Regions from separate parts of the Kaistella flava (ex Peng et al. 2021) genome, predicted to be linked through region 1. Evidence: riboswitches for the same ligand, from Rfam matches in the RefSeq annotation. Region 1 holds a riboswitch; the other holds the start of a gene.

Region 1 (3,426 bases):
TGGTTAATTTGTGGATCGTATGGTTTTATGGAAGGAAGTTCATTCGGAATTCCCTGTTGAATCTGTTCTTGAAAAGTCATTATATTATTAAAAGTTGTGAGTTGATATATTCGAAGTTTTAAAGATATTCAAATTAGAAAATACAAAGCAAAGAAAAGCGGAAAAAAAATTCCTCTCTCCCGCAGTTTCAGCACAAAAAAACCTTACTCTGAAAAGTAAGGTTGTATTAATTAAGATAAAAGATCTTCATTTTCTTCTTCGTGATCATCTTCGTTATCACTTAAACTATAATAGTTATTTTCTTCGTCTTCAGATCCAATTTCTTCCATATCGTCATCAGCATCTGCGCCAGGAACATCTAGATTTTCGTCCAAATCACTTTCTTCAATTTTTTCTACAGTAATCGGATCTCCGTTTCCGTCTAAGGAAATGTGTTCTTCCTGATTAAAAATATCATCTTTCGAACTATAGTTCATTTCTTCTAAATTCTCTTTTTGCTCGTGGGTGTTATCTTTTGGTTTCATAATATAATGGTTTAGTGTATTTGCTATGCGACAAAAATGATTCCAAGATTAATTTAACCTGAAATTAAAATTACATTAACTATAAATATTAGTTTTTATAAACTTCAGGATTTGCACAATTAGGCATTTTTTCACCTTTCGAAAAAGCAATAATATTTTCTGCGGCCAGTTTCGCCATTCCATTTCGAGCTTCTACCGTTGCCGAACCAATATGTGGTAAAACACAAACATTTGAAAGTTTCAACAGCAGATTATCTTTTTCCATCGGTTCTGGATTGGTAACATCTAAACCGGCACCCCAAATTTTTCCTGATTCTAAAGCTTCGTAAAGGTCTTTTTCATTTTGAAATCCGCCTCTTGCCGTATTAATAAAAATACAGTTCGATTTCATTTGATCAAAAATAGATTGATTGAAAATCACCAATTGTTCTTTGGTGTAATTTGCGTGAATACTTATAACGTCCGAGGTTTTTATCAATTCTTCAAATGAAACATATTGCGCGTCGAGTTTATTTTCAGCCTGTTCATTATGATTTCGATTGTGATAAATGATATTCATATCAAAAGCGTTTTTACACTTTTTAGCCATTTCAAAACCAATTCTACCCAACCCAAAAATACCCAATGTTTTGCCGTACAATTGCTGACCAAGCTGTTCGACCGCATCAAAATCTTTCCAGTTTCCCGATTTTACTTTTTCCATATAATAACCCGCTTTTCTGGAAATCATTTGCATGAGAAGAAATGCAATATCAGAAGTAGCTTTGCTCAAAACATCAGGCGTATTTCCGATTGGAATATTTCTCTGAGTTGCTTCGTTCAAATCCACATTGTCAAAACCTACAGAAAACAAAGCAATCGCTTTTATATTGGGACATTGATTAAAAAAATATTTATCAAATTTATTTTTACCAACATTCAACAGAATGTCTGCATTTTTACAATTTTGTAAGTATTCCTCTCGACTTTCATTTTCAGTTTTAGGGAATATAATTTCTATATTTTCTTGTTTTAAAAGTTCCAAACCAACTTCTGGAATTCTCTGATTAATAAATACTTTCATTGTTTAATTTTAAATTTCACTTCTAAATTTTAGTAAAAAAGCAAATTGCTTTTAGTAGAAATCGAATTTATTTCATTATTAAATTTAGTTCAATTTTTATTCCGAAATAATGATCTTTTTCCGCAAAATTAATCTCTTAAAAAATTTATTTTGACTTAAAGAAGACTTTTCTATTGGTGATAATTTCTTTGAAAACTATATATTTGTCCCTGAAAAGGGTGAATCGTGTGAAAATCACGAACTGTCGCGCAACCGTAATTCAGTAAATGAAAAGTCGGATCCCCAAAAACTTTCGCGATATGAAGTAGAAAATAATCAACGATTTTCTGTTCATTTCAATTATTAATATTTTAACTATTTAAAAATGAACTACGAAGAAAAAATTCAAAATTCCGAAACCCACGTTTTCAAAGTTGTTTTTCCGAATATTACCAATCATCACAATACCATGTTTGGTGGTACGGTGATGGAAATGATGGATGAAGTTGCTTTTATGACCGCTACCCGATTTGCCAGAAAATCCTTTGTGACGGTAAGTTGTGACCGAATTGATTTCAAAAAACCGATTCCTGCCGATACTTTAGTAGAGTTAATTGGTCGCGTAAAATACGTCGGAAACTCCAGTTTAAAAGTGAATGTCGAAGTTTATGTCGAACAGATGTATGATGAAATAAGAGAAAGAGCAGTTTCTGGTGATTTTACTTTAGTAGCAATCGGTGCTGACAAAAAACCAATGAAAATATTTGAAAGAGATGAAATAGAAAATCAGTTTTAAATTACAAAATCCACCTAATAGTGGATTTTATTTTATTTATAAATCGCCGTCGTCAAGCATTCGATTTTTATTATCTTCCCATTCGTCTTCATAGGCCTTTTCTTGATTTTCCCACGCTTTTGGGGGAACTGCATTTTCAGCATGTTTTATAGGATGGCTGTCGGTAATTAATTTTTCTTCCGATGCATGATTTTCTACATTGAGAACCTCTTCTTTTTTATTATCTAATGACAATTTATCTTTCTCTTTTGAATTGTTATTTGCATTATTCATGATCCATTTATTAAAAGGTTATGTCTTTTATTGCTTCAAATATTATTCCGAAATCAGATTATTTATTTCTCGAAAAATAGGATTTATATGAACCGAAAAAGTCGTAATAATTCCTTATTTTACACGTTTTAAAAACAAAAATTAATTTAATAATTCAGAAAAATTTCTTAATTATTATTATTAAATTTGCCCCGATTGATATTATGGAAAAAGACAAAAAAAAACCAACGCCTAAAACGGCTGACCAAAGCAAAATCCTTTCTAAACCGCGCATATTTTTCGGAATTTTATTTCTAGTGTTTTCGGTAGTTGCAACCCTTTCCTTCATTTCGTATTTAATGAATTGGAAAGCAGATCAAAGTCAAGCCGGAACCATGCTCGATAAAACAATCCAGTCATCCAACATTTTTGGAAAAATTGGTGACTGGCTCGGTAATATTTTTATTTTTGACAGTATTGGAATTGCCGCATTTCTAGTTGCTTTTCTCTTTTTCGTTTTGGGAATGATGATCCTCAAAAAAAGTTACTTCAAACCTTGGAAAACTATTGGACATTCTTTATTCTTCATTTGTTGGCTACCTATTTTTATGGGAGCACTGACTAAAGGTGAAGGCGTTTTGAGCGGTGTTTACGGTTTCCAAATTATGGATTTCTTAAACTCTATTATTGGTACTGCTGGATTATGGGTGGTCATTTTGCTGAGTATCGCTTTGTATTTTATTTTAGAATTTAATCTTCGTCCAAGTAGTATTAAATCAAAATTGAGTGATTTAAATGATAATACGATTGGT
Region 2 (3,426 bases), 950 kb from region 1:
AATATTACAGATGTCGAATCAATTTAATCCCAGAGATATCACATGGCTTGCATTCAACGAAAGAGTTTTGCAAGAAGCAATGGATCAAAATGTTCCGTTGCATTTACGCATTCGCTTTTTAGGCATTTTTTCTAATAACCTCGATGAGTTTTTCAGAGTTCGAGTTGCCGGTTTAAAGCGCGCAATGGATTTTAAAGATAAATTTATCACCGAATCATTCTACCAGCCTCCAACAAAAATTTTACAAAAAATAAACGAAGTTGTCATCAAGCAACAACAAAACTTCGATAAAACTTGGAAAAAAATTCAGGTTGAAATGGCAGATCAACAAGTTTTCATTAAAACCGCTAAGAATTTAACGGCGGCGCAAAAGAAATTTGTGACGGCTTATTTTGATGAAATTGTTGAAAGTAATGTGATTCCGATTTTGTTGCATGACAATTCGCCGATGCCTTATCTAAGAGACAAGTCGCTTTATTTGGGAGTGGCAATGCGCAAAAAAGAAATTCAATATGAGAGTAAATTTGCAATTATCGAAATTCCGTCCAGAACCTTAGGAAGATTTGTTTTGTTGCCTTCTACTGATAAGAATGAAAAAAACGTGATGTTGTTAGAAGATGTCATTACTTTTAATTTACCGCACATCTTCTCTTACTTTGGTTATGAAGAATATGAAGCTCATTGTTTTAAAGTAACGAAAGATGCAGAATTCGATTTGGATAATGACATCAAAACAACTTTAGCTCAAAAAATTGAAAAAGGAATTAAATCTCGACGTAAAGGGAAACCGACGCGATTTGTTTTTGATAAAGTCATGGACAAAGCGCTTTTGGAATTTCTAATTAAAAAACTTCATTTAACGAAAAAAGACAGCATAATTCCAGGTGGGAAAATTCATAATTTCAGGCATTTTATGGAATTTCCTGAAGTTTTTGAAACGTATAAAAAACCGGTCGAAAGAACCTCTTTTGATCATCATGAATTTAAAGGAAAAAGAGTTACCGATGTTATTCAGAAAACCGATGTTCTCTTAACTTTCCCTTACCATAATTATACGCCTGTCATCGATTTACTGAGAGAATCTGCGATGGATCCTGATGTGAAGTCAATTCAAATTACAGGTTACCGACTGGCGAGTAATTCTAAAATCATCAATGCTTTAATTAATGCCGTGAGAAATGGTAAAGAAGTTACCGTGATGCTGGAACTTCGGGCGAGATTTGATGAAGAAAACAATCTGAAATGGAAAGAAATTCTGGAACAGGAAGGAGTGAAAGTTTTAACTGGAATCCCAAATAAAAAAGTCCATGCAAAACTCTGCGTCATTAAAAAAAGAGTTCACAATAAAACACTTCAATACGGATTTGTAAGCACTGGAAACTTTAATGAGAAAACAGCGAAAATCTACGGCGACCATTTATTGATGACTTCTGACCGTGGAATTATGGCAGATATTAATAAAATTTTCAAAGTGTTGCAAAAACCAAAAGACGATATTATGAATACGTTGAAGTCCTGTAAAAACTTAGTGGTTTGTCCAGAATTCATGCGGGAGAAAATAATTCATCACATTGATAAAGAAATTGAAGAAGCCAAAGCCGGGCGGAAAACGTTGATCATCATTAAAGTGAATTCACTTAGTGACAGAGAGCTCATAACTAAACTTTACGAAGCTGCAAAGGACGGTGTTGTCATCAAACTGATTGTTCGTGGAATTTACTGCGCGATTAATCAAAAAGATTTCAAACAAAAAATAACAGCTATCAGTATTGTTGATGAATATTTAGAACATTCTCGGATCATGTATTTTTACAACAAAGGTCAGGAAGATATTTACATTTCTTCAGCTGACTGGATGACGAGAAACCTGGATTACAGAATTGAAGCAGCAGCGAAAATCACGCAGAAAAACCTTAAAAAAGAAATCAAAGACCAACTTGAAATTCAATTAAATGATAATGTAAAAGCCAGAATTTTAGATAAAAAATTACGTAATGAATATGTTCAGGGGGATAAAAACCCGATTCGGTCACAAATTGAAACTTATCATTATTTAAAGAACAAATCAGTTTTAGATTAAATGAAATCACTACATTTGCACTGCTTTTAGAAAAGGGAATTGTGTGCGAATCACAAACTGTCCCCGCAACTGTAAATCACCATTAGTGAAACTGCAATACAACCACTGAGCAATCGGGAAGGTGCAGTTTTGTGAAAGTCAGGAGACCTTACTACAAAGCATTAACATAAATAAAGCTTTCGGAGGAAAGGCCTGAATAATGACTATAAAACACCACTTTTCTACTGCGTTACTATTTTGTTTTCTGTTGAGTTTTGCTCAAGAGAAAGCGATTGACACCATTTATATCTTCGACAATCAGTTGAAGAATTCTAAGAAATTTCACAAAATTGAAACTTTAAATCAAGAAGATTTGTTGAAAAACACCACGAATCTTTCGGAAGTTCTGCGTTTTCAATCTCCAGTTTACATTAAAGAAAATGGCCGTGGAATGGTTTCCTCACCATCTTTCCGTGGAACAACCGCACAACAAACTGCTTTTGTCTGGAATGGAATTAATATCAATTCTGTTTTTTTAGGACAAGGCGATGTCAATAATTTAAACCTTTTAGGTTACGACCAACTTGAAGTAAAATCGGGCGGCGGAAGCATAATTTATGGAAGTGGAGCCATCGGTGGAACGATTCATTTAAACAATGAACTTTCCTTTAATAAAGGTTTTCACTCGACTTTATTTCTGGAAGGTGGTTCATATAATACTTTCAATTCTTTTCTAAAGACTTCTTATAGCGACGATAAATTATCAGTAAAAGTTTCGGGGAATGTTGTTAAAAGCGATAATGATTATGAAGTTCCGGAAAAAAATTACGCAAACTTAAATGGTGAATATGACAACCGAACTTTCAATTTAGGAGCGGCTTATAAAATTGATTCTCAAAACAGATTGTATTGGCAAACGCAGATTTACGATGGTGAACAACATTATCCTACTTCCGAATTTGGGACGAAAACTAAATATCTAAGTAATACTTTTAGAAGTTTGCTTGCCTGGGATTTCAATTCAAAAAAAATAAATAATAGTTTTAAAGTTGCTTACCTTCAGGATGATTTTCAATATTTTGATAATATCAGTCAACCGAAAAGCAGTGGCGGATCTGGCGAAACTTATTTGGCTAAAAATGATTTCAATTATTTCTTGAATAATCATTGGGCATTCAATTTAATTTCAGAATACCATTTCGATAAAGGCGAAGGTTATCAGTCTGGAATTACTGATGTCAGCAGAAATGCAGGTTCAGTTGCGGGATTATTAAGATGGAATCCGACTCAGAAATTCAATTTTGAAGCAGGTGTTAAAAAAGATTTTGTTGAAGAGATCGTAACTCCAATTCTCTATTCTTTTTCCG

Evidence for each region. Region 1 has a riboswitch for cobalamin ahead of Q73A0000_RS02830 (acyl-CoA thioesterase). Riboswitches for the same ligand answer to the same signal wherever they lie in the genome.
Region 2: another riboswitch for cobalamin. It lies ahead of Q73A0000_RS15330 (TonB-dependent receptor plug domain-containing protein); the one in region 1 lies ahead of Q73A0000_RS02830 (acyl-CoA thioesterase).

What each region holds. Positions count from the first base shown of each region.
Region 1 is NZ_CP040442.1:619,821-623,246, reverse strand. Features, by position in the region: gene Q73A0000_RS02845 (urocanate hydratase) at 1-80, opposite strand, end outside; gene Q73A0000_RS02840 (hypothetical protein) at 231-524, opposite strand; gene Q73A0000_RS02835 (2-hydroxyacid dehydrogenase) at 613-1,587, opposite strand; cobalamin riboswitch at 1,744-1,890, shown strand; gene Q73A0000_RS02830 (acyl-CoA thioesterase) at 1,952-2,362, shown strand; gene Q73A0000_RS02825 (hypothetical protein) at 2,399-2,635, opposite strand; gene Q73A0000_RS02820 (FtsK/SpoIIIE family DNA translocase) at 2,839-3,426, shown strand, end outside.
Region 2 is NZ_CP040442.1:3,382,769-3,386,194, reverse strand. Features, by position in the region: gene ppk1 (polyphosphate kinase 1) at 11-2,080, shown strand; cobalamin riboswitch at 2,068-2,250, shown strand; gene Q73A0000_RS15330 (TonB-dependent receptor plug domain-containing protein) at 2,280-3,426, shown strand, end outside.